4 regions of the Dialister sp. i34-0019-2H8 genome follow, and region 4 is predicted to be linked to each of the others. Evidence: riboswitches for the same ligand, from Rfam matches in the RefSeq annotation. Region 4 holds a riboswitch; each other region holds the start of a gene.
The links. Region 4 has a riboswitch for cobalamin ahead of ACGG9R_RS10690 (TonB-dependent receptor plug domain-containing protein). Riboswitches for the same ligand answer to the same signal wherever they lie in the genome.
Positions count from the first base shown of each region.

Region 1: another riboswitch for cobalamin. It lies ahead of ACGG9R_RS03490 (autotransporter outer membrane beta-barrel domain-containing protein); the one in region 4 lies ahead of ACGG9R_RS10690 (TonB-dependent receptor plug domain-containing protein).
Region 2: another riboswitch for cobalamin. It lies ahead of ACGG9R_RS03470 (hypothetical protein); the one in region 4 lies ahead of ACGG9R_RS10690 (TonB-dependent receptor plug domain-containing protein).
Region 3: another riboswitch for cobalamin. It lies ahead of ACGG9R_RS05750 (hypothetical protein); the one in region 4 lies ahead of ACGG9R_RS10690 (TonB-dependent receptor plug domain-containing protein).

Region 1 covers NZ_BAABYQ010000001.1:857,590-865,666, reverse strand. The annotation lists gene ACGG9R_RS03490 (autotransporter outer membrane beta-barrel domain-containing protein) at 1-2,644, opposite strand, end outside; cobalamin riboswitch at 2,778-2,949, opposite strand; gene ACGG9R_RS03485 (autotransporter outer membrane beta-barrel domain-containing protein) at 3,178-8,077, opposite strand, start outside.
Region 2 covers NZ_BAABYQ010000001.1:844,051-852,127, forward strand. The annotation lists gene ACGG9R_RS03455 (hypothetical protein) at 54-227, shown strand; gene ACGG9R_RS03460 (hypothetical protein) at 211-924, shown strand; gene ACGG9R_RS03465 (OmpH family outer membrane protein) at 1,005-1,424, shown strand; cobalamin riboswitch at 2,070-2,247, shown strand; gene ACGG9R_RS03470 (hypothetical protein) at 2,474-5,794, shown strand; gene ACGG9R_RS03475 (autotransporter outer membrane beta-barrel domain-containing protein) at 6,087-8,077, shown strand, end outside.
Region 3 covers NZ_BAABYQ010000001.1:1,333,096-1,341,172, reverse strand. The annotation lists gene ACGG9R_RS05770 (uracil-xanthine permease family protein) at 1-106, shown strand, start outside; gene ACGG9R_RS05765 (hypothetical protein) at 405-791, shown strand; gene ACGG9R_RS05760 (DegV family protein) at 968-1,801, shown strand; gene ACGG9R_RS05755 (DAK2 domain-containing protein) at 1,814-3,418, shown strand; cobalamin riboswitch at 3,634-3,809, shown strand; gene ACGG9R_RS05750 (hypothetical protein) at 3,922-4,278, shown strand; gene ACGG9R_RS05745 (hypothetical protein) at 4,320-5,288, shown strand; gene ahpC (alkyl hydroperoxide reductase subunit C) at 5,721-6,284, shown strand; gene ACGG9R_RS05735 (FAD-dependent oxidoreductase) at 6,299-7,903, shown strand.
Region 4 covers NZ_BAABYQ010000001.1:2,455,749-2,463,825, forward strand. The annotation lists gene ACGG9R_RS10660 (LytR/AlgR family response regulator transcription factor) at 1-296, opposite strand, end outside; gene ACGG9R_RS10665 (fluoride efflux transporter FluC) at 374-760, shown strand; gene ACGG9R_RS10670 (iron-containing alcohol dehydrogenase family protein) at 1,235-2,293, opposite strand; gene ACGG9R_RS10675 (hypothetical protein) at 2,768-3,007, shown strand; gene ACGG9R_RS10680 (exonuclease domain-containing protein) at 3,105-3,647, shown strand; gene rnhA (ribonuclease HI) at 3,757-4,521, shown strand; cobalamin riboswitch at 4,736-4,919, shown strand; gene ACGG9R_RS10690 (TonB-dependent receptor plug domain-containing protein) at 5,012-6,952, shown strand; gene ACGG9R_RS10695 (ATP-binding protein) at 7,051-8,077, opposite strand, start outside.

The sequences.
Region 1 (8,077 bases), 1.6 Mb from region 4:
TACGACCACCACCCAGACGAATCCAACCGCCTCGTGCAAAAACAGCCGCATGCTTATCTGCTTCAATGTCTACGAGGCCTTTGATGTATACCGAGTTTTCTTGTGTTATATCCTTAGCTTTAGCATTCCCGTAAGTCTCAATAGTACGATAATCAAGCTGATACCCTGGTGTATCAATGCCACCACGAAGGTATACGATATGGTCTTTCAAGTTTCCTTGATCATTTTCAATGACCACATGAGCACCATTGGTAGTGCCAGCACTAGTAGAAGCACGGATGGCACTACCATAATAGTAATTAGCATTGCAAGTCAAATGAACTTCCCCTGGATTAGTAATCTTAATGGTTCCTTCACGAGCTGCCATGATAGCGGCTGTAGTCCACATCGGCTGGCTCCCTGTCGTCTTCGCTTCAGGGAATGCTTCCAAATCAACAGTCAAATTATTTCCGTGAAGATCAATGGTATAAGAAGGACCATCATCTGGTTTAGCACTCTTCCACATGCCAAAACCTTTGCTTGGCTTTTCATATTCCGTCCCATAATTGGTAATCAATCCATAATACAAACTACCTGGATAAACGGAATCTGTAGACTTTGCTTCTCGAATAAATACATCTTGATTGAAATCATAGGTATTGGTATCTGCATTGTAAGCGTCTGCATAGGCCGTATCGATAGAAGCGTCCCCAGTGATATAGGTGACATAGGGATGATAGACTTCCGAATCCCGTTTTGCCTGGCCAGTCTTTTCATCAAAAGTCAGATTGGCAAAATGCTTGGTCACAGAACTACTGGTCAGTCCTTCCAATAATTCTACGGTACCACTCAAGTTGCGTTCTCCTTTAGTATAGTTCAGATAAGCCAATTTACTTGCCAAATTATCCAGCACTTTTTCAACTAAAGCATTATCCGTGGTATCGATACCGGCACTATCGGTCGCAATAGCAATTGTAGACGCGGAAGTCCCCTCTGCTGTAGAATCACCCTTATCCCCCAAATCAGTGCTAGAAAGACTTAGTGGTTTAGATTCTTCAATAGTAATGTTCCCACCAAGAATCTTCGTCGGATCAGAAGCATCATGATCATAAATAAATGTGCCATTTCCACTGTAAGTACCGATGTGAAGATTATCACTGCCCATCTTCACATAGCCACGACTGGCTGTCGTTTTACCGCCGGTCAAAGCAGATAATTTGATACCTCGACCAGTTTCTCCCATATTCCACTGACCGTTAGAGTTGATCGATACTGATCCATTATCACGCAACAAGGAACCATCCCATGTGGAACCATTCAAAGTCACAGTGCCAATGCTATCATTATCTGCCTTATAAGTAGAACCCTTAGTAAAGGCTACATTGACATTCCCCTTCACTTGCCCTGTGTAATTTCCATCCACAGATAAAGAGACCTGACTACCTGCATCGTCATCTGTACTAATCGATTCATCTGTTAATCCACTTACAATGCCCAATGTGATGTTGCCACCTTTTTCTGCGCAAATGACAGATTTATCTGCTTTCTTGACTTTCACAGCATCTAAAGTAACCTTGCCTCCGTCATGTGCATATACGGCATGACCATTGGGTGATTCAATACTAACAGTATTGGTTCTATTATAAATCTTCTGACCAGTTAATAAGGAGACTTCCCCATTCTTTCCTGCTTCAACACCAGTAGTTTTCTTACCATCCAATGTCAGATTAATGCCACCATTAACCACTACCTTACTCGTGGTATCACCATTTTCATGCCCTGCATAAATCCCAGTTGCTTCCGTCCCTTTGACCGTAGCATTCAATTCATCAGCAATCACGCTGACCTGATTTCCTGTCCCACTATACGCCAAGTAAGCTTTGGAATCAGCTAAAGAAGACGCATCTGCATTCATCTGTAAAGTAGAATTGAACGAACTATTTTCCGTCAGATTTGAAATTCCTGTATCTTTCCCATCTGTACGAATAGCCGCATACACATTATCTGTAGCGGGAGTAGTAAAATTAACATCCACTGCTCCTCTAAAGCCTTTATATCGCCAAACCCCATTTTCATCAAATTCATATTCACTGCCTGCTGCGCCATTGATAATAGGAGTGGCAAAGACACCCTCCGCTAGATCTCCGACATTTGCATCTGGTTTGATTTCTTGATCTGGATCACCCCAACCAGGAGTTTTGTATTCCAACTGATAAGAACGAAGAACCTTGGAAGAAGCGGTCAATCCTTCTCGTACTTGTACATAGGCAGTCAGCCTATATCGGTTAGTCTCTGCATAATTTTTAATTTTAGAGGCCAACTGCGTCATAGCTTCTTTGACATCATCGTTGCTCATACTCGACAAATCTGATGCATCAATCACCAGATTCACATTGACACCATCATAAGATGAATTCAAGACATCTTGACCAACGCTAACATTTCCCCCAATGATTTTCTTGTTTTGTGCATCCCATTTATAAATCAATGTATCCCTATCTTGGTACGTGTTCGTAGTCGTATAATTGAGTCCATTGGTCAGAAACTCCCCCTGGGTCATATCATACGTATTAGCCGCCTGCACAGACGAACCTCCGACCAAGGCACCCGCCGCCAAAGCCAAAACAATGCTACTGCGAAGCCAATTTTTCATTTCCTTTTTCATAAATCATGCACTCCTCTCTCAGATATACTGATTAAATAAAAAAGCTACCAAGTATAGACCGGATTTTGAGCATCACAAAAGAAATATCACTCTATCCGACCCATACCTCGCAGATCTTTGAACACCATCATGATGTGATAGTTACGAAAAAGCATGGCACTCCGACTTAGTTCCTCGATGAATTCATTTCTTTGTGAAAGACGTGCAATGAACCTTCTCCCCATACGGTTGCAGGACAGTTCTGGATTTACACCAGCATTCCCCATACCATTTCATTAAGGAAATGATATTCCGTATGATTATCATACAGTCAACGAGAAAATTAAAAACATTTGAAAATCTTTAATGCAGTAGCTTCTCATTCACTTTTTCAACTGATAAGATAGCGGATGAGTAATTGTTGATTGTTGTAAGTTGCTGGTTATTTGATTCCAACAACTAATGCAACTTAATATAAAAAAACTCGTGAATCTCATTACGATTCACGAGTTTTTTGTTATACGATCAGAGATGAGCTATCGAAATCAAAAGCATCAGAAGGTGAAGCGTACACCCACATTGGCCTTCCACTGTACTTCATAATCACCGCCAAAGCTCTTCGTGACATCCGCATAGAGCATGCTGGATGGCGACAGTCTGTAGGTGCCGCCAAGAGCAAGCTCTGCCCAAGTATCGCCGAAGTCCTGATCAACGCTGGAAGTAGCTTCTCCTTCTGCACTGAAGGTGCTCGTTGTCTTCCCGCTGAATTCATGAAGCAGGCTGGCCTTCAGATAGAAGTTGCCTTTATCTGTAGCCTTTCCTGCAGCGACGCCCAGACGACCGATGCAGCTGGTCATGCCGTCCTGGCTGACGTGCATCTTCTTGCCCCCCGCATAGTTGCTGACGGCATCATAGTCTGCACTGCCAAGGCGCGAAAGTGTCAGCTGTACCTGTGGTTCAATAAATCCTTTCTCACCACCAAACCGCTTGCCGTATTCTGCCGAAATACCGTAACCAGTCGCGCTGTAATCCCCATCGAGCTTGTACCCGCTGTCATTGTACACCGTATAGTCATTGCTGGTATGTCCGACTTTCGCTACGACATCCAGATACTGCCCATCATCAAAGAGTTTGCTGCCATAGAGGGAGAAGGTATAGAGCTTCGGATCTCCTTCACCGCCCTTGTCATACTTGGCATCGCCCTTATTGTAGTCGAAGGCACCGCCGACATGCCAGCCATTCTTCTGCAGTTTGTCCGCACCGATCTGCGCTCCCCAGAAGCTGTTCGTCACTTTTGCATTGTCTTTGTCGTACTTGACTTTGCCGCCAAAGGTTCTTGCCCAGATACCATCCTCAGCGCCATAGTGAAGATCACCGACGCGGCTGGTCATATCTGTCATATCGCTTCTCCAGGAGAGCATGGAGGTGGTCATTGCGCTCTTTGCACCACGCATCATCGCAGTTTCTTTATCACCGTAGATGATGTTCGATTTATCTCCCGTCTTGATTGACGATGGATCCATCTTGATGGTTCCCTGACCCTGATGATCTTTCTGGAAGATAATATCTGCCAGTTTGACAGTAGCAGAGGTATTGGTCAGCCCTTCGTTAATACCTACTGTGCCTTTCAGATGATCAGCCAAATTCAGCGTGGTATCTGTCACAACATCTCCTTCACCTGCCAGCATCCCAGCCTTTACCTCAGCAGTATCTGCCTTGTCTTCTACTTTTTCAGTGTAGTAGAGTTTATTTGCCAGATTCTTGAAGGTTTTCAGCAGGGTATCGGTATCATGGTAATCAAGCCCCTCTCCATCCGTACGAAGATTGATAACAGAATTATCCGCCGCTTTCTTCACGGTAACATTCCCGCCAAGGACATCTGTCGGACTTGCTGCGTCTCTTCTGTAGAGGATGGTAGCAGAGCCGCTGTAGTCATTGATCGTCAGGTTGCCAGTGATGCCATTTTCACTTTCGGTAATAGCAGAAGCACCGTCACCGGTGGTGGATCCAGAGAGACTCTTGCTGGATGCAACAAAGACTTTACGCCCAGTCATATCGATAAAGCCATTGTCACTAGTGAGGTATCCGATGTGACTTTCTACCGGTTTGCCGCTCTGATCCAGCTGATCTGGCGTGATGGCATTGATCCAGGTGGCACCATCTTTCAGTGTGAGCTGGGTGTTTTCGCTGGTGGCGAAGCCGTACCAATACGTGTCTTTCCCTTCAAGATTAGCGTTGACGGCACCGTTAGCGAAGCCTTTCCAATGGGCTCCATCCTTCATAAAGAGGTTGACCGCACCAAGCTGCCCCTGCGTCACGCCATATCCTCTGGTATCCGCATAGTTACCTTCCCAGAAGGAGTCTTTGCCATTGAGCCCGACATTGATCTGCCCCTTGGTACCCATACCGCCATTGGTCACGAAATCACCGGTGATGGTGGTCTTATTGTTTCCGGCACCGACCATCTTGCCATTATCGTCTCGCTTTACATTGACATAGACTGTACCTGTATTCTGCGTCACAAACTCACCATAGGCGCGGATGGCCGCCCAGGCACCATTAATAGCTGCGATATTGCCACCGCCGATATCTATAGTGGACGCTACAGCACTGATCGCTTCATTCGCAGCAAACCCATTTTCATCTGCTTTGCCGTCAGCCACCACATCGACCAATCCAGTCACAGTGATCTTGCTGGTACCTTTCGCGCCATTCATGGTCTTGATGCCCACGCCACTTGCCTTGGCCTTAGATTTACTGTCAATTTTTAGGACATAGTCGTTACCATTAGCATCTTTTCCTGCATTATCGATGTAAATCTCACCGCTGCTATTCGCAAAGAGCCCAGCTGTGACACCGCTGCCACGCGTGGTGATAGTCATATTACCCGCATCTTTGATAGTGACTTTGCCCAATTTCTCTGGCTTGTCCTCTCCCAATCCAATGGCAGAAATGCCTGTAGTTCCATTACGCCCCTGGCTGCCATCTTCGGAAATCTGCAGTTTGTTGCGATTTGCATGGATAATGGTGTTGATTCCTTGTCCACCAGATACGGCTGCAGTAACCTTTCCAAGCCATGCACCACCGGCAATGGCTTGGTTGTTACCAGTGATGGTATTGCTTTCTTTGGTGAAGGTATATTCCCCAGTGTCCGTGCTGAGGACGCCTTTCTTGAGGTATTCGGTATCTTTGCTCTTATCGCCGGTAATAGCGGTACCAAATTCGCTGCTCCCCTGTTCGCTCGGGTAGGAAATAGACGGTGCCAGGCTATCCTTGTCGAAGCTCCCCTGTCCGGTTTTTTCACTGAACTGAATATTGCCTGTAGCTTTAGCCGCAGAGCGAGCGGTAAGACCTTCCGCGATCTGTACATATCCTTTGAGGTTATCTTCCGCTTTACCGATATAACCACTGTAGGTAAGCTTTTCTGCCAATGCACTAAGCACACTGTCGACTGCATAGATATTGTTTGTATCGATGCCAGTGTTATCAGTACTCATGGTGATAGAAGATCCCGCATCAGCGTGTTTGATGGTCACTTTACCGCCAGTCAAGATCAACGGGTTCGCTTCATTGTGCTTATAAATTACAAAGGTATTTCCATTGTAATTATCAATGCTGACATCTCCTGCTTTGCTGTCGGTCATATCGATCGTAGCTGCCTGGGAAGCATATCTCTGGCTGGTCCAATGCTTGATGGTGCTGGCACCCGTATTGTACCAAGTACCCGCCCCTTTCATATTGACTGCCATTTCGCTGGATGTGCTCTGTCCATGCCAAGTCGTATTGGCATTCATAGTGAGCGTCGTAGAGCCTTTGGTGTTTCCTGTCCAGTCGGCTCCATTGGAGAGATACAGATTGAGGCCGGTCGCAGCCTGTGTATGCGCTTCTACTTCGGTGCCAGTAGCAGTGGCGTAATCCCCTTTGAGGAAGGAATCTTTTCCACTCAGCCCGATATTGATCTGGCCTTTGTTTCCCATACCGCCTGCCGTAGAGAGATCCCCTGTAATCTGCGTCTTTCTGCTACCTGCGCCATTCATATTTCCAGCACTGTCTTGCGTGGTATTGATATTGACAATACCGACATTTTGGGAAAGAAATTCTCCATAAGCGCGGATAGCCCAAGCTGCACCGTCTTCCGCCGTGACGATCCCACCTCCGATATTGATGGTGGATGCCACCGCACTCACGGCTTCATTAGAATTCTGTCCATCTGCTACGACGTCAACCAAACCGTCAATAGTGATCTGACTGGCAGCATTAGCCACACCATTCATGCTCTTGATGACGGCACCATTGGCTTTGTTCGACGCATTGGCTCTTAGACGAAGTACGGCTTTGTCGCTGTCGCCATTGTGAATCGCAATCTGTCCACCGCCATTGACAAAGAGCGCAGCAGTCTGTCCGGTGCCACTCGCAGAGATATCCATTGCACCGGCGTTATTGATTTCCACTTTGCCTCTTGTACCAATGGCCGTGATGCCGGTAGAATGACCTGCATTGGCCTCCCTGACAGTGAGAGTATGACCATGCATATCCAAAGTCGTCGTGTCATCGATCCCTGCTACGGCAGAGCCTACACGGCCCACCCAAGGTCCTCCAGAGACGGTGCTGTTTTCCGCCGTGATGGTGGTTTCATTCTTGATGAAGTTGTAAGTGTTCGTAGCTGTGTCCAGTACGCCGGTCTTTACATAGTCCATATCGTCTGTCATATGGCCTTTGATGGCTGTGCTGTAACTAAACTTACTCTGGCTGGAAGCAAACTTCTCGTAGCTCCCCTGTCCTGTAGCACGATCGAAATCGATACCGCCCAGCGCTTTTGTGACAGAAGCACTGGTGAGTCCTTCGGCAATCTTGACATAGCCGGAAAGATGAGTATCCCCTGCGGTGTAGTAGAGTTTCTTGGCCAGGTTGTCCAGGATAGTGGTATAGTCACCTGTCGTGATATCGGTGCCGTCTACATCAGCTATCATAGAAAGGGAGGAGCCTTTGGTCGCATTGGCAATGGTTACATCACCGCCCTGGATGTCTTTACCGTTCATCTGGTAGAAGATATCTGCGTTACCGCTGAAGCTACCCAGATTCAAAGAAGCATCTTTGCCCATGACAATGTAGCTCTTATCGGCAGTGATACTCTTCACGGTACTTGCACCGGTATTGGTCCAAGTAGAACCGTTGGCCATGTAGAGATTCAGTGCGTCACCGGAATTAATGGCTGTGCCTTTCCAGTAGGAGTCCGCCGTGCCGAGACCGATATTAAAGATAGAGCCGATGCCCTGGTTGTTGATATCCCCTTCCAACTTAGCATAGCGATCTCCAACGCCAGTGACGTTGCCCTTGTCATCGGTCTTGACGTCAAAGTCAACACGAGCATTTGTGGATTTAAGAGCCTGTATACCCGGTATATTACCATCTTTTCCAGAGGTTTTTATAAAATTGGTGACATTGGATATTTTC
Region 2 (8,077 bases), 1.6 Mb from region 4:
TCCAAGTCGGATGCCGCCTGTTTCCAACATCCAAGAGCAAATCTGCGGGAGTCGTGTCTGCTTTCGTAGACTGGGTGCTGGTCACAGTCTCAGTCTACGCAGAAGTAGAAATCGATCCGCAGTTTTTTATTGCGGAAAACGAATGGATTTTCAAAGGCCTTGATCTATTTCTGATTTCTACTGCCTTCCTCTTTGTGAAAAGGAGAGCCAATGATGAAAAAAATTAAGGATGAAATCGCACGTATCGAAGGCGCGAAAGGAAACGTCGTCCTCGTGAACAAGAAATCCTATCTCTCTCTCCTGAAAGAGCTTTCCGTCCTGCGATTCAAAGTACACAGGGCGGAGAACTGGGAAACCCCCGCGGCAGTCGTTTCCCTTGTAAGACATGGTTATATGTATCAATACTGGTATCCGGAGAACAAACCGGCACAAAACAAAGGAGAACATAAAATGGCAGAACAGAAAAAAACCGAAGCAGTCGAAGTCAAAGTCGCAGCCGAAAAGGTAGCCGCTTTCCAGAAATATCTCGAAGAAAACAAGATCAGCGGATTTGGTCTGCAGGACTTCCAGAATGACGTTCATGCACAGGCATTCCGCAGCAACCTTCAGGTCGAAGGAACAAACCTGCCCTTCATGATCCTCTTAGACGACAGCGTATACACCATGCTCCAGGTCCAGGTCGCAGCCGGCCTTGCACAGGGCGACAAGAGAGAAAAGATCTGTTCCTTCCTGAATGACCTGAACGAACAGTACCGTATGCTGAAGTTCAGTGCTGACGCTGCTGGCAACGTCCTCCTCACCTGCTGCATCCCGGCTGGTGTACCGCACTTCGAACCGGCCCTCGTCATCGCTATCCTGAACCAGATCCAGGGCCTCCTCACTGCGACCTATCCGGAAATCATGAAACATCTCTGGGAAAAATAACAGGCATGCTGATTGGGTGATAGAGCTTTTGATTTCGATCGCTAACTGTCATCCGTTATCCAAGAAAGAAGGTAATTCTTATGAATATGAAAAAACTCGCCGTCGCCGGAGCGATGCTCCTCGCTGGCACCTTTGGCGCCATGGGGATGGCTGATGCAGCCACCGGCATCGTCAATGTGAATGTCGTCCTCTCCGGCAACGCCGCTTTCCAGAAAGCAGGAAAGACCGTAGCAGCAGAACAGCAGAAGCTGCAGAAGGAATACAACGAAAAATCCAAAGGCATGAACGATGCCGACAAGAAAGCCTTGGAACAGAAACTGAACCAGCAGCTCGCCCAGAAGGAAAATGAAGTCATGAAACCGATCCAGGACAACTTCAAGGCCGCTGTAGAAAAAGCAGCCAAAGCCAAGAAGATCGACACCGTCGTCGTCCCGGGCGGCATCATCTACGGCACCATCTCCGCTGACCTCACCGAAGATGTGAAAGCGAATATGAAATAAGGCGGCAGACAGTGCAGGCAATACCGCTTTGTGGTATGACCTCATAGCAGGTCAGCAGGTTCGGTAGGCTCCTTGGACGTGACGCACGAAAGCCGCTTTTCCCTCCTTCCTCTGGAAGGAGGTGGCGCGAAGCGCCGGAGGTTGGCCCCGCAATATGTAAGCTTAAAAGCAAGAATGGGTGACTGGTGAGTGAAATGCCAGCTCATGGCTTCTCCACCATCTATACTCTGCGGCGCTTTTCTATTTTATGCGCCGGACCACTCCTGTTGAACCTTCTGAACCCATAGAACCTTCTGAACCTTTTTCGCACGCAATCAAAGAGCGGCACGTACCGTGGAAAACCGTTTAAAGCTTACGCAGTTTTCGGGGCGATGCAGGGAGAGCACTTGTGATTTTCCCCTCCCAAGTGTTTCCTGCCTCGTCCCCTATGTAGAGCTTTCCCCTCTACATATCACTCCTTTTTCTCCTCTCTCTTTTTTCTTGAAAAAGCCCCTACAGATGTCAGCCTGACATCTGTAGGGGGCTTTTCATGTAGGATAATCTGATTGAATCAGTGCTTCCTTAAAGAAGTATCTTGAAATTGAAGGATTCTAAGATACTTCTTTAAGGAATTTATAAAATTTCAAAAATATTTCTTGACCGTATGACTATCATACAGAGTATCATGCATGTAAATCATAAAGGGAAACGAATGGGGAATACTGGTGAGAATCCAGAGCTGTCCTGCAACCGTATGGGGAAAAGAAGCAGTGTTACGTCTCTCACAAAGAGCTGCTTCTTTGAGGAACTCAGTCGGAGTGCCATGAAATTTCTTATATCCTATAAGAGTAAGCGATAAATCTTGCTTTTATGTGCAAAGACCTGCGAGGTATGGGTTGGATATCTTTTGCTACTTTTTAGTGTGTCAAAAGAATGTTCCAATTCGTACTTGGCAGTTTTTTATTTTCTTGAGATACGGAATATAGAGGTCATTGGATGTCAGGGTCACACCGATCCTGGATGAAGAATGAGCATCGTAAAGCGTGTCTCGCCAGAAAGGAGAACGGAAAATGCAAAGAAAGTGGGTAAAACGGATGATATTGGCGACCCTGTTTTTGGGAGGGGGCGCATTATTTCCTGCCGGGCAGCAGGCGCTGGCACAGGACGCAACGGCTACTACAGGCCGCTCCTATGCGGTTCTGATGGGAGACGAGGATGTGACGCTGAGCGGCTATAAAACATCCAATGTCTATCTTTGGAAGCATGAGAAGGAGGCTCCTGATCAGTTGATCGGCGGGTCTGTGACGGTATCCAGTGCTGGCTTACAGAATTCAGGTGATAAGGCAAGGATCACGCTGGTCACTGATAGTGATGGGTTAAATCTGTCCAATGACGCCCAGGTGAAACAGGTGCTGGGTGCTCTGGCAGATAAATTGACATACACCGCATATACCAAGGGCGAAAAGAATCTGGAAGGTACCGCAGAAATTTATGAAGGCTTGACCTTTGCTTCTGCTTCCAAGAAATTGTCTGCTCTGGATTTTGATGAAACTACGGGCAAGGCAAAATTGGCTGGAGAGGTCAAGACCCCGTATTCCGGCGTCTTAGGTGTTGATGATGAATATGAAAAACGAGGCATCAAACAGGCCGATGGGACATATCGTTTTCAGGAAGATGCGGTGATTCACCCAGGCTTCAACATCACAAAGGATGATAATTACCTGAGAGATTTTGCCTCTGTAATGATTGGCAAAGATACCACCATTGATATGACAGGTCATAATCTGGATGTCATCATGCATGGCAATATTTATAATGGCGGTGGTTTTACCAATCGTGCGGCAGCTTTGTATGTACCGGGAAGTGCAACTTTAACCATTAACAATCCGGGACAGATCCGTCTGGATACGGATTCTGACTATTACTACTATGCTGATATTGGTGCTATGACGGAAAATAGCCATGTGGTCATTCACAATGATGACGATCCAGACCATGCTGTAGTGATGCGCGTTACGACCCCGCTTAAAGGATATGAAATGAATGTGACTGCGCTGAAAACAATGGCAGGAACCATTGACATAGATGGATTGGTGGATATTTACACCAATGGCGGTTGGGCGACCAATGCTGCCTCGGGGCGTATTTCTGTCGGTGGTGGTACTATTGTGACGCAGGCCTATAATAGTGTCACTGCTCGAAGCGGGGGCGTGATGAACGTCAATGTATCGGGGACTGTAGAAAAGGGATTGACGCCAGGAAATCATACGGTCAATATCACGGCGAAAGGAGCCACTGATTGGGATAGGAACAGTTATGCTGCTTTGGCTTCCATGGGAGCCTGGGTGGGCGCAGACACCAATGCTACGGTGAATGCGGCATTGACGACGGCGGATTCTACTTTGTACGGAACAATACAGGAAGCGGTCAATACCAAAGATACGGATGTGGATGGTGTTCGCCTGTTCCTGCAGAATGGGGCAAAGTGGACCAATACAGGGTCTTCTTCTATGCGTCATCTGTATGGGGGTAAAGATGCGGCACATGTCGGGTATATCGATATGTCAAAGCCAGCAAACTCCAACGTAAATTCTGATCTGACGATTGCCAATTACACCGGAAATACAGTGATTTATTATAGCCAGAACAGAGGAAAAATCCAGGGAGGAAATATTCATATCGGTTATGCCGAGAAGACAGATGGAGAGAAGGCTTCCATTACCATTCGCACGGATAGCGCTCGCATCACGCCAGCCAATTTAGCAAATGAAAGTTACATGAGAAATATGCTGAATACATTGGCTAACAAGTTGTATTATGCTGCTTATGCGGACGGGGAAAACAATCTGAAAGGAACAGTGCAGATTGCAGAAGGCTTGACCAGCCAGAGTGTCTCTCGAGAAGAAGATATCCATTTTACCAAAGCAGGTACTGGCTATGTGGATGGTTTCCAGCAGAAGGCAACTGATTTTACCCAGGCTTTGACTGGTATTATGGAAAAAGATGGTCCGTATGTGGACGCCAATGTATTAAGAGCGGGAAATAAGGCTACCTTTACGGAAGATACGCGCATTACTGTGAAAGATGAAGCGGCTATGCAAGCCAAGGATAAGGCTAGCCTTACTATAACCGCCAAGTATACGGATTTTAATTTGACTGCTTCTGGAGTGGAAGGAAAAGGGATAGAGGCTTCCGGCGCCACTCTGAATATGTCGAATCCTGGAAACATAGAAATCAATGCGAATACAGGAATAGAAGCATCCTATGCAGATGATACGAAGGGCAATATCAATTTAAATGGAAGTACAGCGAATCTGACCATTCATCAGGCAAAAACAGGGGTATTGGCATCTGGAAATGCAGAAACGAATAAAGGGTCTACCATTTATATTTTAAATGCAGAGGGAACTACCACCATTCACAACGAATTGCAGGATACAGATTTTGTAGGAATGAAGACAACCCATGGGAGTACCATTACCACTGCTGGACGTATTGATATCGATGCAGGGAAAGGAACGGCGATCCATGGACGGGTTTCTGCCAATGGGGCTACCATTCGTACAGATGGAGGTACAGCTATTATCGTAGCGGATGGGACGGATGAGGACTATGGTGGAAGACTTTCGCTAAACTCTTATAACAGTGGTTCTAAAGCAACGGCCGCAGATATTACGATTGATGCAGGGGATGGATTTGCTGTCGATGCTACTCGTGGTGTTTGGCACATCGGTAGTCAGTCAAGTCGTTCTGATACGGCCAATGGTATCGTCAATGTGACGGGACATATTAAGCTGGGAAAAGAACATGGTCAGCTAGTTCTCACCAAAGGTGGTTCCGTTTGGACTGGAACGACGGTAGATAGCACAGAAGATGGCAGTGGTTCATTAGATCTTGCCATGGAAAAGGATGCCATTTGGAATCATATTGACAAAGAAGGAGATACAGGCAGTGCTGTAAAAGTATTCCTGTATGGTACGGGTTATAAAGGTGACGCTGGTGATCAATCAACCATTTTCCAAAAATCCAAAAAAGATATCGAACTTACAGATTTTAATCGTTTTGATGGGATCCTTCGGGTAGTCTATAACCATGAAACTGAAAATCCAGCTGCTATCATTGGAGGTAATATCATTGTAGACAAAGTATCTACTCGATATGTAGGTGGTAAGGCGACTTTATACGCTGTTACAGATCATGATGGTATTTCTATGGATGATACGGACCAGGTAGGAAGTGTGCTGAAGGCATTGGCAAAGAAGGTTATTTATACCAATCCGTCGGAAGCCAAATTGGTCGGGAAAGTGGGGATTGCAGATGGCTTGACGGCTAAGAGCGCCATGCTGACGGAAGGGTTTATTCACTTTGATCCGGAATCGGGGGGTAGGTAGCTATATACCACAAATGGTGGATACTTTTACCCGCTCCATGACTGGTGATGAGGTCTACGATCAGATTTATACGGACCAGGGGGTTCGTCAAAGCCAATTTCTGTATTCCCTTGGGAAAGATACCACCATCACCGCCGATAAAGCCATGGATTGGAAAGTCAACAGTAACAGTGATGTTGTGCAGATTGTGGGACAAGGACATACGTTGAACTTGGAAGGACAAACAGCTGGGATTTATATTGGAAATGATGGTAAAAATACGAAAAAAAGCACAAATCTAAAATTTACAGAAATGCCAAGCTTGAATATAGCAGCCAGTGCCAATGGTACGGGAATTCTGGTAAAAAATAGTAGTGCTTCTATTAAGATGCCAAAAGATGGACAAATGCATATCGCAAGTAAAGGCGGCGATAAGGACTTTGTGGGGATCAAAGTCGTAGAGGATCGTGATACGGAAGATCAGTTTTTTGGGGAAACAAGCTTTAGCGTAGGATTTGAAGGTGCTGTGGATATAGAAACGCCGGAAGGAATCGCTCTTTGGCTCGATGGAGGGAAAGACTTAAGTCTTCTTAGTTCTGCTAATGTGATTCATGCAGAGGGCGGCACACTACTCAAAGTGACTAAGAGTCAGAACAATAGTAAAGTTTCCATCACTGGTAAAAAGTTAGTCGGAGACCTGGATCTTTTGGGAGCTACTGGCGGTACATATCGGATTACTTTAAATAACGGTGCTACCTGGACAGGCGGTATTGTTAACGACGCAGCGAAATCTGGCGCAATTAGTCTTGATCTTTGGAACGATCAGTACAGTATCACACCTACCCTATGGACTTATCAGTGGGAACAGAAAGATAAAGCACAGGATAGCTATATTCACACGGTGGAAGGATGGAATCCTGGTATCGGTGAAAGTGCTATCTATATGAAAGCGGACACAAACTTGACTATCGGCATGCTAAAACGGGGAATCCGAATCCTCTACGATCATGATGTGTCGCATCCAACTCAAATCCTTGGCGGAAATGTAACCATCGAAGAAGCAGAGAAAGTGAATCCGCAGACTACTCTTTATGTACGGACGGATAGCGATGGGATCGATATGTCGGATGAAACGCAGGTCTCTGATGTCTTACATGCCCTGGCTCAGAAAATCTACTACAAAGGGACGCCAGAATACCTGGATAGCTATGCGGAAATTGCAGAAGGTCTGACTTCTGCTTCTGTGCTGAAAACAGGAAAAATCACCTACGATGAAACAACCCATCAGGGGAGTTTGTCGGGGACGGTAGAGACGCCCAGTCAGGATGGCACGTTATTTGTTACGTCTTTGTATGCCCCAAAACGTACTGGAAAGGATGAAAATAATACGGCCTATGCCAATGCAGGTGTGCAGCAGAATGGCAAGTACTTCATTTTCCGGAAGGATTCCAAGATTCAGATTTCGCAGAGCGGAGAGGTCCCTTACACCAGTGCTATCGATGCTTCCAGTGATACCTGGGGATATGTAGACATCAAGATGGATCTGACAAACCATCAGCTGGATGTACATATTGACGGTGGAGAAGAGGGACTCAATGAAGCCGTAGCAGGGATCAAAGGCGTTGGCTACGGTGTGTCAGCCCAGAATGGCACCCTTCATATAGAGGCAGCCAATGCTAGAGGAGATGCTATCGGTGTACAGACGAAAGGTAAAAAGGAAACGGATAGCATAATCGATTTGAAGACGTTGACTCATATCGATGCGAAGACGGGCTTCGATGTGACGGGTGGCACCGTCCGTGTTAATGCAGGGACTATCCAGGCGGATACTTTGGGCAGAGTCGGTGCGAATGGCATCCTGTCCATCGGTAATACAGGAGATGCGCCTGCCGTATGGACGGGTGATATGTCTCAAAGCGATGGACAGCTGGATATGAACCTAGATGGGGAAGATTCCAGCTGGACAGGCGCTATGGATTGGACCGGCGGCTCGAACAGCCTGATGCTTACGAATGGAGCGACCTGGAAAAATACCGGGGATTCTCATGTGGGACAGCTCGTCAGCGGCATTACGAGAAGCGTCGGCGGCGTGATCGACATGACCGGGGATGCTGGAAATATCGTACTCGATAAGTTCAGCGGAAATGCGTCTATCCTGTATAAGCATGATGCCAATGACCTCACGAACGTGTATGGCGGTGATGTGACTGTCACCAGTGCAGAGGCCGGCTCTCGGATCACATTGATTACAGATCGGGATGGTATCAGCGATGATGGACTTCGTGAAAAGGAAACGGTAAGCTC
Region 3 (8,077 bases), 1.1 Mb from region 4:
CCGCAGTGTTTTTGCGGAAAACTGTGTGGCTGTGGTCTTTGTTGTCGCTGTTATTCTGAACCTCGTATTCCCTAAAGAAGAAAAGAAAAATCTGATTGTAGAATGATCGAATTTAGAAAAGCCGCCCGGTCTTTGAGGCCAGGCGGCTTTTTGCGGGGGCGAAAGGCCCATTCGTACCTTCTCTGGTTCAACTTTTTTTCAAACGCACCCTTCTGTTTTACAGGTGTATTCTCATTTAAAATCAAACATAAAAAATGTTTAGATATACTATAGCAGGGTTCCTTGAAAATGTACCGATTTCCTTGAGAATATCAGTACAAAATGGTGCAAAAAACTTGACCAAAATCGGCTTGGGCGATATAGTTAAATACAGTGGATAAATATAAAATCGAATAGGTGATAAAATGTTTAATTTACCAGAAAAATATGTCATGATTGACGGCTTCAAGATTCCTGCAGACAAAGGCGAAGAGTACAAGCGTCTTCGCGACAGCATGGCGAAGGAAGCAGATAAGTTTTTCCATACCTTCTGTGAAGAAGTGAAGAAGCAGAAGCTGGTGGACATCCTTGGCGAAGGCATCGTCGGCTATTCTTCGACCGGTGAAATGCTGGCAAGAATTTCCCTCGATCCTTTTGAGCTGTCTGCGCTGAATGTAGCAAAACAGAGAAAAAAGCTGCATGAATATATGCTTGCGACCAATGGTTACGATGATGATGACTACCAGCAGCTCCTGAAGGAATTCAAGGAACGTCAGGCGGAAAGAAAAGTAGCCAAAGAGAAAAAAGCGTAATGCGTTTCAGGGCATCCATGCATTTGACCGGCATGGATATGTTTGATATGAGAAATGGCATTTTGATCTTGCGGAAAGACGCGGATCGACATGTCACTTCGGCCATGATGCGCTCTTACAGAAGCCTCTCAGCTCTTAACCGCTAACATAATAACAATAGGAAGGAACATACTGCTATGATTCATTTGATTCTGGACAGTACCTCCGGCGTTGGTGCAGATTTTCTAGCCCTTCACCCGAATGTACACTGTATTTCCCTGACCATTGAAATGGGAGAGAATTACGTACCGGAAAGCGAGGCAACCATTAAGGCTGTCATCGATTATTCCGAAGCGACGAAGAAATCGGTACCTACGAGCCAGCCGAGTACCGGCGATTTTTTGAAGCTGTTCTCCGATATTCCTGCCGAAGACCCGATCATTGTGCTCTGCATTTGCTCCACCATCAGCGGCACGTACAACGGGGCGCTTTTGGCTGCCCGACAGTCGGGACGCAAGAATATCACGGTCATCAATACGAGAACGACGGCGATCGGCATGATCCATCTGCTGGAGGATGGTCTGGATATGATCGAGAAGGGGCTTTCCTATGAGGAAATCGCGAAAGCGCTCGAAGAAGCCTCGATGCGGACGGGACTCACCGTTGCGCTCGATACCATTGACTATCTGAAGCGCGGAGGACGCATCGGGAAGGCTGCTGGCCTCATTGGAAGCATTCTCAAAATCAAGCCGGTGATTTACCTGAATGAAAACAATGAAGTAGATGCTTTAGGGAAGGTGCGCACGACAAAAAAAGCAAATGCGCTCATGATCGATTATCTGAAAAAGCAGGAGCCGCTCAAGAGACTCGGCATCGTACACATCGAAAATGAAGCCGGAGCGAAGGTGCTCTATGACAAAGCGAAGGAAATGTATCCGGACATGGACATTACACTCACGACGGCGACCCCGGTTCTGACAGCCTATCTGGGTCCTGGGCTTACTGGATTCATTTTTGAAAGAGCCAAATAAATGGGGGAGAGAATGATGTATACCGTTATTGATGGGAATTGTTTCAAAAATATGCTGGTAGGAGCGTATCAGCTTTTCCAGAAGAAATATGAAATTATCAATCAGCTGAATGTTTTCCCCGTGCCGGATGGCGATACAGGGAATAACATGCTGAATACCTTGAAGTCCATGTACAGCATGATTGCGGAAGTCAGCCCGGAAGAGCCGGTTGGCATCATCGCTGAGAAAGCTTCTGCTGGTGCTATCATGGGGGCACGCGGAAATTCTGGTGTCATCCTTTCGCAGATCATTCATGGCATCAGCCGTGGCCTGCATGGCAAGAAGACTGCCTCCTGCGGACAGATGAGCAAGGCTTTCCAGTACGGTATCCTGTATGCATATCGTGCTGTCACCAAGCCGGTGGAGGGCACCATCCTTTCCGTAGCTCGCGGCATTGCGAAAGGGACACATGATGTATACCGCGTGGAAACGGATTTCAGCAAAATTTTGGAAGCATCTATCGATGCGGGAGAAGAAGCACTCGCTAAGACGCCGGAGCAGCTGCAGATTTTAAAAGATGCGAATGTTGTTGATGCTGGTGGTCAGGGACTGATCTTCTTTTTGATGGGTTGTCTGAATGGTCTGACCGGAAAAGTCGAGGATATCGAAGTCGATGTGAAGCCGGTCATCAGCCGTCTGGAAGCAAAAGGAGAGTCTTTCTCCATTGAGTATCCCTACTGCACGGAATTCATCATCAGCCCATGCAAAGTAAGTGCTCGTGAAGTTCGCCAGAAGCTTTCTTCCTGGGGGGAATCTATGATCGTCGCTGCGGGCGATAATCTGGTGAAGGTCCACATCCACGCCCAGCGTCCGGGCCATGTCCTGGACATGGCAGCGGACTGGGGTACGCTCCATGACATCAAGTGTGATAACATGGTCGACCAATTTCATAGAAATAAAGAAAAGCAGCAGAAGATGGAAAAGAAACCGCTTGGTGTCCTGACCGTGGTCTCTGGAGAAGGCTGGACAGAGCTTTTCGAAAAATCAGGCTGTGATGTTGTCTCCGGCGGCCAGTCCATGAATCCATCCGTGCAGGAACTCTCGGCAGGTATGGAAAATGGACAGTATGAGAAATATATCATCCTGCCAAATAACAAAAACATCATTCTTGCTGCGCAGCAGCTGAAGAAAATGCTTGGTGAAAAAGTCCATATCGTACCATCCACGAACCCGATGGAAGGGCTGGCAGCTGCTATGGTTTTTGATGGTAAGGCCACTATCGCGGAAAATCTTGATGCCATGGCCGATCGTCTTTCAGACATCAGGAGCGGTATGATCACGACCGCTGTACGTGACAGCATCGTCGGTGAATCCACCATTCACAAGGACGACTTCATGGGTCTTGTCAAAGGTTGTGAAGTCATCTCTGTACCGGAGCTTTCCGACTGCTTCATGCAGGTACTTGGTGAACTTATTGATGAAGATACCGAGATCGTCACCATTTACTTCGGAAAAGACCTTTCGGAAGAAGACTGTCAGAAAGAGATCGAGAAGGCAGAAAAAGCCTACCCGAATGTCACCTTTGAAATGTACGAAGGCGACCAGCCGCTGTATCCGATGTTTATCGCAGCAGAATAAGGAACATGAAAAGCAGAGCGAGAGCTCTGCTTTTTTTTTATGGGAATGATGAGGTTCTTTACACAAACACCGAATACATCTGACGCTGCGATTGAATCAGCGTTTCTTCAGGTTATCAGGATTTGAAGGGATAACGCACAGCCATCGAAAAGTACGCATCGGCTGCTTATGTCGGCCCTCCAGCATCATAGGACAATAAAATCTCTTGACATTAGTGGGAAATAAGAATATCCTATGAAAAGGTTAGTGAGTGATATTTACAGGGGAATCCGGTGAGACTCCGGAACTGTTCCGCAACTGTATAGGGAGTTTTCTCATGGCAATTCCTTCGCACGGACATGGGAGAGCAGGGAACCAAGTCAGAGCGCCTGAAAGATGTAGTCCGATCGTAAGCCATCGAGAGAGTGGCCGCAGGATCTTGGGATGGAGAAGTCCATCCTGACTTCGTGCGGCTTTTTTAGGTGTTACAGCGATGAATTTCTCATTTTTAAGGAGGAATGAAAATGAAAAAGAAAATGGGTGCCTTTATTTTATGCTTCGCCCTTCTTGGTGCGGGATGCGTCTTTGCAGAGGAGGAGAAGACGAGCCCGGAGGTCGATCCGGCAGCGACACAGATGACAGAGGCATATCCATCTCCGGATGCCATCCTTCCGCCAGTGCCTGTACCGCCGGAGAAGGGGATCCAGGATGTAGCCGCTTTTCAAAAATATGCAGAAGAGGTGGATCTGTATGTGAAAGCCTGCCAGCACTACATTGACGGAGCGACAAATGGTGCGAATGCCATCATAGAAGCCAGAAATAAAGCTGTAAAAAAGGCACAGGAAGCGGTAGATGTGTACAATCGCTTTTTTGATAAATAATAAACTGTTCCAGTCAGATACATAGAAAAGGATATACTCCGATGAAACAACTGATCAGCTACTATCGTATGCCGGGTGACCGGGAGGAGGAGATCTCGCGTCTTATCCATGCGGAAGGTCTGGATGGGGTGGAAAACCTCATATATGGCAGTCAGGCGGGGAGTCCGCCATTTTTGCAAATCACCGTGGGAACGCATCTCAGGTACTGGCCCTATTGGATGGATTTCTATGAAGGGAATAAGGATCGTCTGTTTGAAATTTTTACAAATCAGGATAATATACGCCAAATGTATGGCGCAGAGGATAGAGAAGGCTGGATACAGGTCATCCGTGCGAATATCCGTGCAGCACTGGCTGAGAAGCCCCGCTATTTGGTCTGGCATGTGCAGGAGAGTACGCCTGAAGAGGCCTTTTCCTGGCGCTTCCGCCATACCGATGAAGAAGTTCTGGCAGCGACGGCAGAGCTCTATCAGTCTTTCCGCGATCTGATCCCGGACGGGGTATTCATTCTCTTTGAAAATATCTTCTGGCCGGGGCTTTACCGGCTTGAACCAGAGAAGGTGGAATACTTTTTCACAAGACTGGATGATCCCGCTCATACAGGCCTTATGTTTGACAGCGGACATTTCATGATCACGAATCCGGATCTGAAAAGCGAAAAAGAGGCCGCGCTCTATATCAGGGAATGCATGAAGCGGCTGGGGAAAATGAGAGCGCTCGTGAAAGGTATTCATCTCTCCTGCTCTCTTTCCGGAGCATATATCCGCCAGTTCAGGCGAGAAATGCCGGTTCCGCTGACGAATCAGGTCATGATGCGTCATATATGTTCTTTGGATCATCATGATCCGTTTCGTACGAGAGCCGCCAGAGAGATCGTCGAGGCCATCGAGCCGGACTATGTGACGCATGAACTTTTCGGGAATACGTTCACCGAAGCGGTAGTGAAGGCACGAAAGCAGGCGTTACTGGTGACAGGGGCAAGGGAAACGCAAGTATATCACAGCGTTTGACTTCACAGGCATTTTAAGGAAACACTGATTAAATCGTTGTCAGATTTTACTCTTGAATTTTTATGCATAGCGAGGAATAACCTAACGAGAATAGCGAGCTATTTAAGGAAGGCTATGACGAAGCTATGTATAAAAATTCTTGTAGAATTTGACTCTGCGATTTAATCAGCGTTTCCTTAGGCAAAGCATAAAACCAAACAGTAATTTCCTCGGCATTCTCCTAAATCTGTGAGGCATAGAATTATTTTTCTTTGTCATTTTCCTGTAGTCCCCTTAAACTGGTAAAAATACCTGAAATCGAAAATTTTCAAAATACTATATTGACATTTTTCGAATAACCCGCTATAATACATTCAGAAAGTTAAATATGCTTCGTGAGGGTTCGATACGAATCCTGTACGAGAGAGTATTTCTTATAAGGAGGAATCCCAAATGTCTCTCAACGGTAAAAAAATTAGCGAATTCAAACTGAATGCATTCCAGCAGAACGATTTCATCGAAGTCACCGATAAGGATCTTCTCGGCAAGTGGAGTGTGCTCTTCTTCTATCCGGCGGACTTCACCTTTGTGTGCCCGACCGAACTTGAAGACTTGCAGGGCAAGTATGCTGACTTCCAGAGAATCGGATGTGAAATTTATTCTGTTTCCTGCGATACCCACTTTGTTCACAAAGCATGGCATGAATCGTCTCAGGCAGTCGGCAAGGTCGAGTATCCGATGATCGGCGACCCGACCGGTAAACTGTCTAAGGAGCTTGATATCTACATCGAAGACTCCGGCCTCACAGAAAGAGGTACCTTTGTCATCAATCCGAAGGGCGAAGTCGTACTGTACGAAGTGAGCGCAGGCAACATCGGCCGCAATGCGGATGAGCTGCTTCGCAAGGTCGAAGCCGCTCAGTTCGTATATGAGCATGGCGATGAAGTCTGCCCGGCTAAATGGCAGCCAGGTGCAAAAACACTGAAACCGTCCTTTGATCTGGTTGGAAAATTATAAAAAGGAGCGGCATCATGGAAAAACGATATGATGCCATTATAGTAGGCGGAGGACCGGCAGGGCTCTCCGCCGCTATTTATATGGCACGAGCACGTTTTCATGTCCTTGTCATCGAAAAAGAGAAGATGGGTGGACAGATCACGATCACATCTGAAGTGGTGAATTATCCCGGCGTTTATAAGACGGACGGGGAGGCACTGACCCGAGAAATGGTGCGTCAGGCTGAAGCCTTCGGTGCAGAATTTTTGACGGCAGAAGTAAAGAGCCTGTCGCTTACTGCAGATACAAAGGTGGTACATAGCGATCGAGGAGATTTTGAGGCGATGGGTATCATCTATGCAGCCGGTGCGCATCCCCGTCTTGCCGGATTTTCCGGCGAAAAAGAATTCCGTGGGCATGGTGTCGCTTATTGTGCGACATGTGATGGAGAGTTCTTCACCGGAAAGGACATCTTTGTTGTTGGCGGTGGGTATGCAGCCGTGGAGGAAGCCCTTTTCCTCACTAAGTATGGTCGCAAAGTCCATGTCCTTGTTCGCGGAGATGACTTTTCGATCTCGTCTGCGGCTGTCGATGAGCTGAAAGAGCATCCTGATGTTACGATTTCCTATCATACGGAGGTGGTGCGGATTGAGGGTGACAACGCTGTCCGCTGCCTCGTCCTTAAAGATCGGAAGAGCGGAGAAGAGCGTCTTGTAGAAGCCAAAGATGGTGATTATTTCGGTGTCTTTGTCTTCGTTGGATACGCGCCAGAGAGCGGACTTCTGAAAGGACAGGTCGAGCTGGATCCTGCAGGCTACGTGGTGACAGATCGTGAGCAGCAGACGAATCTGCCCGGCGTATATGCAGCGGGCGATATCTGTGTGAAGCAGCTCCGTCAGGTCGTGACGGCTGTCAGCGATGGTGCGGTCGCTGCTACTTCGCTGGAACGGTATCTGGGGAATCTGTATCGACGTCTCGGCCTTCGTCGTATCTATGCGCGAAAGAAAGTCGTCAAAGAGGAAAAGACGGCTCCCAAAGCTGTGGCAGGAGCTTTTCTTGATGATGCGATGCGTGAAGCTTTATCGCCTGTTCTTGCCCGCTTTGAGAAGCCTCTTCTCCTCAGAGTATCGAGTGACGGCACTCCGCTTGCAGACGAAGCAGAAAGTCTGGTACGGGAACTTGCCGGCCTTTCAGATACACTGTCCTATGAAGTGGTGAGAGAGGGGAATCCGGATGTCACCATTTCTATCTGCAGCGCGGAAGGAAAGGATCTGGGACTCCGTTTTCACGGTGTTCCCGGCGGGCATGAATTTAATTCCTTTATTCTGGCACTCTACAATGCAGCAGGTCCCGGGCAGGATGTGGGAGAAACCCTGCAGCAGCGTATAGAAGGGATTTCTCGCGATATTCACATAGATATTGCGGTCTCTCTCTCTTGTACCATGTGTCCTGATCTCGTTGCCGCTGCCGAACGGATCGCTGCGGATAATGACCATGTCTCTGTCGATGTGTATGACCTCGCACACTATCCGGACATGCAGAAGAAATACAACATTATGAGCGTCCCCTGTTTGATCATGGATGGAAAGACGTATTTTGGGAAAAAGAGCCTTGAGGAGCTCCTGCAGATCATAAGATAAAAGAAGGAAACATTGCTTAAAGGGATGCGTCAAAATGCACAGGCATTTTGACGCATCCTTTTTTACGTTGTCTTTATCGCTGGTTAGAAGATATATTCGGACTTAATTTGAATTTCTTTAAAAGCATAAAAAACAAACAATGTCAAGTATTATCTATTATCAACTAACAACTGT
Region 4 (8,077 bases):
CTCCACCGCTCCCGCACATCGGCCGCCGTCTGCATCGCCCCCTCGGGCAAAAAGGACAGATCCCAAAAGAGCAGGTCGAAGCGCTCCTCCCCGCGTCGCCAGTCGCCCAGAAAGGCGTAGCTGTTGTCATACGACACGCAGGAGAGCGACAGCCCCCTGGAGCGCGTCATCTCTCCCAGAAAACGCCGGATGAGTCCGGCCGTCTCTTCGCTGTGACTGATAATCCCTGCCAGAAGCATCGCCACTCCTCCTCTCTTGCTTCTCATATTATAATAGATAATATATTTTTTGTTCAAGGCAGAGAGCCTCCTCGCCCCCTCCGCCAAGGAAATATCTCATCCGCCTTTGCTCTCTGTCAGCAGAAAGGATCCCTATGTCCTCCTATCTCACACCGCTTCTTGTCGCTTTAGGCGGCGCACTGGGCGCACTCACGCGATACACCGTCACACTACTTGCCGCCTCCTTTCTGGGAAGCAACTTCCCCTATGGCACGCTCCTCGTCAATGGAGCCGGCTCTTTCCTGATCGGTCTCCTCGCCTTCTTTTTCACCCAGCACTTCCCCTCCCCCCTTGCCTCTGCCTTTCTGGTGACGGGATTCCTAGGCGGCCTCACGACCTTCTCCTCCATGATGAATGAGATCATGCAGTTTTTCCTTGCCGGTCACCTTCTCGAAGGATGCACCTACCTGCTCTCCCAGCTCCTCATCGGACTTCTTGCCGTCTTCGCCGGATACCTTCTCATGAGCCGGATCAGCCTGTAGCTTCCCGCAGCCAAAAGGCGATGTGAAATAACGATCATCTCATTTTCGCGTTCCATCTGCCGCGGGGGACTTGCAGCTCTCATAGGAGTGACCGGGAAACCTTATCCCAGCTGTCTTTCATGCCATAGTCACCCTATCCGCCCCTTTCGGGCACCTTCCCCTAGAGGGGAAGGCTGCGATACGAGAATACCATCTAAAAAAAGGCGGCGAAGCCGCCACGAGAGCCCTGAACCTTGAACCCTGAACCAAATGAAAGCAAAGTAAAAAGGGGCTGTGAAGAAATGAGGATTCATTTCTTCACAGCCCCTTTCCTTAGGAAACACTGATCAAATCGCAGAGTCAGATTTTACAAGAATTTTTATACATAGCTTCGTCATAGCCTTCCTTAAATAGCTCGCTATTCGCGTCAGGCTATTCCTTGCTATGCATAAAAATTCAAGAGTAAAATCTGACAACGATTGAATCAGTGTTTCCTTATTTCAATTTCTCAAGCTCCATCATAGCCTTGTACACCATATCGAAGGTGATCTCATACGGCTTCACACGCATATCCTTCGTGTGCAGGCAATTCTCTACCAGCTCATCCGGATACGCGGGATCGATGCCGATGTCAGCTAGACAATGCGGAAGACCGATGGACTTGGCAAAGCGGTAGATCTTATCCCGTTCTTCGATCTGTCCATCCATCGTCAGCATGACCTGCAGGCCGTAATTCACGACTGCGCCGTGCAGATGATTTCCCTTGTGCGGCGTGCGGGTATGGCTGTTGTAGATCGCATGCGCCAGGCTCGAGTCCAGATCATCCTCGATGCATACAGACGCCATCCCCGGCGCCACGATGATAGAAAGGATCGCCGGCTCCAGTGCATCCGTCACGATGCCCTTGTCCACTGCTTCGAGCGCCGCCTTGCCATACTTCAGGATGCCGGGCGCTACATTCTGCGCGTTTCTGACGCCCGTCTCCTGCACCCATGTGAGATCCATGCCGCGTGCGGAGAACGGCACCTCGTACTGCTTCGCCAGCGCATCACCGAGACCGGCCCAGAAATATTCACGAGGCGAATGTGCGATGACCTCCGTATTGATGAACGTGTGATAGGCATTGCGGTCGCGATAGATCGAGCCCTTGAAGCTGTGATCCGGATGGTACATGATGCAGACCGCCGTGACGGACGCACAGTTCGACGCAAGCGTCGGGAACGTGAAGAGCGGCTTCTTCAGAAGATGCGTCGCCCACTTCGCCGTATCCGTCGCACGGCCGCCGCCGACTGCAAAGACCATGTCCGCCTTGCGGATCTCCGGGATCCTCGTCAGCGCCTCTGCATTTTCAAAAGTCGCGTCATCCCCGTACTGGAAGCTGCCGAGAAGCTCGATCTTCCCTTCGATCGCCTTGCGGATCAGCGGCTCCGCTGCCGCTCTCGACTTCTCACCGCCCACAATGACCGCCGTCTTGCCATAGTCCAGGCAGATATCCGGGATGGCATCATATGCATCGACCCCGATCGTGAAATGAGGGAAAAATGTACTTTTCATAGGAGTTCCTTCCTTTATACTCATAGGTAAAATTTTATGTGAACTATTATAAGCAGGAAGCGCGAGAGATGCAAGAGAGGAGGCAAGGATTCCAGTGGCGGCTTCGCCGCATTTTAGATGACGGTATTCCCGTATCGTCAGCCTTCCCCTCGAGGGGAAGGTGCCCCGAAGGGGCGGATAGGGTACTGGCGGTATGAAAGGCAGATGATGCAGATGAAAAACGTTTTTACACAAATCACTACTAACGAAAGCACCCGAGCGCCGCTCCGCGTCGATTTTATAAAGGGCGATGCCCAAAGGCTGAAGGATAGAAGTCTGATATCTGATGTCTCCCAATCTCCTAGTCTAATCCCTAGCTGCTCATCCCTGCTTTCAAGCTTCAAGGCGCGCCCCACGACCTGACCACATTGCCCCTAGCATTCATCGCCCAATAATGATACCATAGGGACATATCTCTAAAGGGAAGGAAGCACTATGAAACGACCGCAGAAAGTGACCCCGGAAAGCCGGCTGAACCAGTACGCCCGTAAAATGTACGGCAAAGAAAAATTCGAAAAGCAGTGGGACGAAGACTACGAGACAGAAAGCCTCACCGGCAAAAAAGGCGACAAGAAAAAGATCCGCACCACCCTGAACCGCAAGTTCCGCCACAGCAGAAAGCAAGACATCGCTGACGGCGGCGCCTATAAAAAAGAAACCTCGTGGGAAGAATAGAGACCCGGTGATCGCGCCTTTTAGACCGCGTGCGCGCAGCACGCACCATTCCTGCCCCCGCCACGCATCCCATGATTATCAATGAAAGCGTCTTACTATGATCAAGAAAGAAGACATCCTCGTCCTGGACACCGAGACCACCGGCTTCGGCCCATCAGCCGAGATCCTGCAGCTCTCCATCGTAAACGGACTGGGCGAGATCGTGATGAACGAATATTTCCGCCCTGCACGCGCCACCTGCTGGCCCAGCGCCGAAGCGGTGAATCACATCTCCCCTGCCATGGTCGCAGGCAAGCCCCTCATCAGCGAGAGGAAATTGGGCATCGAGAAAATCCTCCACGCCGCCAAGATCATCTCCGGCTACAACCTCCCCTACGACCAGAAGATGCTCATTCAAAACGGCATCTACATCCCGAGCCGTTCCAAAGTCCGCTACATGGACCTCATGAAGCCTTTCGCCAAGACCTATGGCGAGCCGAGCAGCCGCTATCCGGGAAAATATAAATACCAGAAACTCATCACCTGCGCGAAATACTACGGCTACTCCGAGGAAGGCTGGCACGACAGCCTCGCTGATACGAAAGCCACCCTCTACTGCTTCTGGAAAATGGTCGAAGACGGAAGCATCTGCATAGAATAAGAGATCATCGAGCGGCGCCCCTTCACAGAGCGCCGCATTTTCATGAAACGAAAAAGGGCGCGGCACACCTCCCCTTGCCCCCGCTCTCCATTTCCCCGAAAGGAACCCCATGCCCAAGAAATACTACGTCGTCAAGCGCGGACACCATGCGGGCGTCTACTACAGCTGGAGCGACTGCCAGAAAGAAGTCACCGGATTTCCCGGAGCCATCTACAAAGGCTTTGCCACCCAAGCCGAAGCGGAGGCCTGGTACGGCAAGCCCATCGCCCCGCCGCCGAAAGCCGCAGTCCATGCGGCCATCCCCAGAAAGCCCGCACCAACGATCGAAACACTCGAGAAGAAATACCCCGCCTACGCCGAACCCATGGACATCAGCTGCATCTCCTACGACGGCAAGACCGAGCGCATCATCCTCCCCGAGACACTCATCATCTACACCGACGGCTCCTGCCTCGTGAACCCCAATGGGCCCGGCGGATTTGCCGCCGTCTTCCTCACTGCCGAGGGCAGCGAGCTCCTCACCCTCTCCGGCGGCGAGCCCGCCTCTACGAACAACCGCATGGAGCTCCGCGCCGCCTACGAAGCACTGAAGCTCCTGGATGACGGCATCCGCCGCACCATCACCTTCCACACCGACAGCAAGTACCTGCAGAAAGCCATCACCAACCGCTGGCTCTACAACTGGAAACGCAACGGCTGGCTCACCGCCGCCAAGACCCCCGTCTCCAATCAGGACCTCTGGAAAGCCCTGGACCGTGTCATGACGCCCCACCGCCTCACCTTCGAATGGGTCAAAGGCCATGTCGGGACAAAGTACAACGAAATGTGCGACACCCTTGCGAAAGGCGAAGCGATGAAGTTCAAGAAATGGTGACTGGGGACGCTCCTTCCCACTTTCTTTCATACCGCCAGTACCCTATCCGCCCCTTCGGGGCACCTTCCCCTCGAGGGGAAGGCTGACGATACGAGAATACCGTCATCTAAAATGCGGCGAAGCCGCCACCGGAACCCTTTGAACCTTGAACCCTCAATCATTAAAATTTCATTTCCCTTTTCTGCGTGAATGCTGTATAATACATACAGCATTTTTATATTGAATCAAAGAAGGTCTTTCAAAAAATCTTTGAAAGTAAAAAGAGAAGACGGCGCAAATCCGTCGCGGTCCCGCCGCTGTAAGGCTGAGCCCTCCTCACGATGTCACTGGGAAACCGGGAAGACGAGGACAGGCGAGGACGCCGAGCCAGAAGAACTGCCCTCTTTGATGAAGACAACTGATCCGCTGCGGATGGTGCGATGTATACCGGAAGCAGATGGCGCAGGTTGTTTTCAAGTTTCCATCCATACGGGATAAAGGAGGAAGTAAAATGAATCAGAAAATTTTGACAGCGTCTTTGGCAGCTCTTGTGCTTACCACAGGCGCTTTTAGCGTGCAGGCAGAAAGCACCCCCCCGAATTTTTATTCGTTAGATGAGGTGGTCGTTACTGCGAGCCGTACACCGGAAAAGAAGATCGACGCCAATGCGGATGTCGCAGTCGTAACTGCGAAGGACATTGCCACAAAACACTATAGTGATGTGACCGAAGCTATTCGTTCTGTACCCGGTGTCGCTCTTGGCTCTCAGAATGCCTCTAGCCAGATTTCTTTCACCAATCCACTAACAATCAATGGTAGCCAAAATGTAGTTATCATGGTTGATGGTATGAGAATCAACACCAATGGTGTTATGAGCAGAACCACCGCTTTAGGCACCTTGACCAACATGAACTCCATCGACCATATTGAGATATTGAAAGGAGCCGCGTCTACTCTCTACGGCAGTGATGCGCAAGGTGGTGCCATCAACATCATCACAAAAAAGCCAGAAGACGGTCAGGTACACACAAAGCTCGATCTCTCCCGTGCCAGCTATAATGGAGAAAAGTATGGTATCTATAACGAAGGTAGCAGCAATGGTTTTTTCTGGACAGTAGATGCTCACAAAGAATTACAGGGCACGTACAAGGACGGCTGGGATCGTCATACCATCAATCACTTGAACGCGAAATCAATTTCCACTAAATTTGGATATGACTTTGGCAATGACTCCAATCTCGTTTTCAATTATGAAAAATATAAATTAGACTATACGCGCCCCGATGGCGGCACTACCAGCACACAAGCTGATCACGGTAAAAAAGATAATGACCGTATCAGCCTGCAATATAACGCAAAAATCAGCGATCGTGTTTCTAATCAGTTCTCAATCTACAGAAATCAAAATCGCATCGAAGATAACTATAACAACCTCACAAACATAGCAGATGGAAGTGGCTATACAGATATCCACATGAAGACCACCGGTATCTCCGATCAACTCACTTATAAAGGAAACGACCAAACAATTATCGGTGGCTTCGATTGGTACAAAGATGAGATTCCTCATTATAAATATTCTTACGGTGGTGGATCCCCTGCTAAGGAGTCTCCGGAAGAAGGTGCCAGCGTAACCACTACTGCCTTCTATGTGCAGGATAAATGGGACATCACAGACAAGTGGAATGTAACCCCAGGCATTCGTATCACACATAACAGCCAATACGGAAATAATACTTCCCCAAGCCTTTCCATTGGCTACAAGGCCAGTGAAAACACAAACTATTATGTCAATTACAAAAAATTCTTTAGAGCGCCTTCACTCCTTGAACTGTACTATATGAGCAAAAATGCACCCAACTTGGACCCAGAAAAGGGCTATACCGTAGAAATGGGTGTCAATCATAAGTTCAATTCCACCCTTACCGGCACACTCAATATTTACACCCAGCGTGCCGACAACCTCATCGGATGGGATAGTGCCGCTTTTAACTATGGAAACTCTGGGAAAATCAAAAATAATGGCGTCAATCTGTCTCTGCAGAAAGAATTCAATAAACATGTCAGCGCCACTTTAGGCTACACATACATTAACGCAGATTCTTCCACCAAAAACACGGTATATGCCAACATTCCAAAGCATGAACTTAATATCGGCATCAATTACCAGAATAGCAAGTTGACTGCCTCCTTATGGGGACGCGGTATCATGGATCGATACACGACAAAGGATACCATGAAAGACTACTCTAGCTACTGGGTATGGGATATTGCTGCCAACTACCAGTTCACCAAAGAAGCCACCCTCTTTGCCAGAGTGAACAACATCTTTGACCAGTTCTACACTGATGTCGGCACCTCCTACGGCCCGAATGCTGATCCAACAAAGTATCAATACTGGTACTCCGCTCCCGGCCGCAACTTCGAGATCGGCCTCCAATTCCAGTTCTAAGAAGCAAGCATGTGCGAGCACTGCATCACACACAATAAAAGCGATGAGACAAAAATCTCATCGCTTTTATTGTGCATCGTTGCGCCGCAACCGCTGCCCTACGCAAACACCTCATCCAGCCCATGAGGATAGAGGAGGAAGTCAAAGACGCTCATAATGAGGATCCCGTCATCACCGCGGCGCGGGCGCATGACATCCTTGACGAGTATGATCTTCTTGAACCCATCTGAAAGGGCGAGGAGAGAGGCCTTCTCCTGACGAAGCTTCTCCTCATCCGGCAAGTGGAAGGCGGACTGGATGTAGTATCGCTTATTTCCCAGACTCGCGATGAAGTCCACTTCGAGCTGACGGCTCAGCATCCGCCCACTCTCTTCATCGAGTATTCTCCGATTCACTACGCCAACGTCCACCAGGTAGCCGCGGCAACGCAGTTCATTGTAAATGATATTCTCCATCAGGTGCGTTTCCTCTACCTGTCGGAAATCAAGCCGCGCATTTCGGAGTCCCACATCCTCGAAGTAGTACTTCACTGGCGTGTCGATATATTTTCTGCCCTTCACATCGTAGCGGACGGCCTTCTGTATCAGAAAGGCTTCTTCAAGGAAATCGATGTACTGGCGAATGGTATTCAGGCTGAGTTTCGAATGGAAGCGGCTCTGGAAGGTCGCCAGGATCTTGGTCGGATTCATCAGCGTACCGATAGAGGAGGCGAGCACATTCACCAGGTCTTCCATCCCCTCCGGATATTTGAGCTTATGCCGTTCCAGGATGTCCTTCAGATACGTTTCCTTGAAGAGGCTCTGCAGGTAGGTGATCTTTTGCTGCTCTGTCTTCATGGACGCGACCTGCGGAAGACCGCCATAGGTCGCGTAGTCAGCCCAACCGTGGTACATATCCCCGTCGTACTGCTCCATGAATTCCGAAAAGACCAGCGGGTAGACATGGATCTCGTCCCCGCGCCCGCGGAAGGCAGTCAGTATGTCGTTGGAGAGAAATTTCGAATTGCTCCCTGTCACGTACACATCCACATGTGACTCATACAGGAGGGAATTCAGCACTTCCTCAAAGTGATCGAGAAACTGTACTTCATCGAGAAGGATATAGTAGTCCCCTTCATCCGTCATG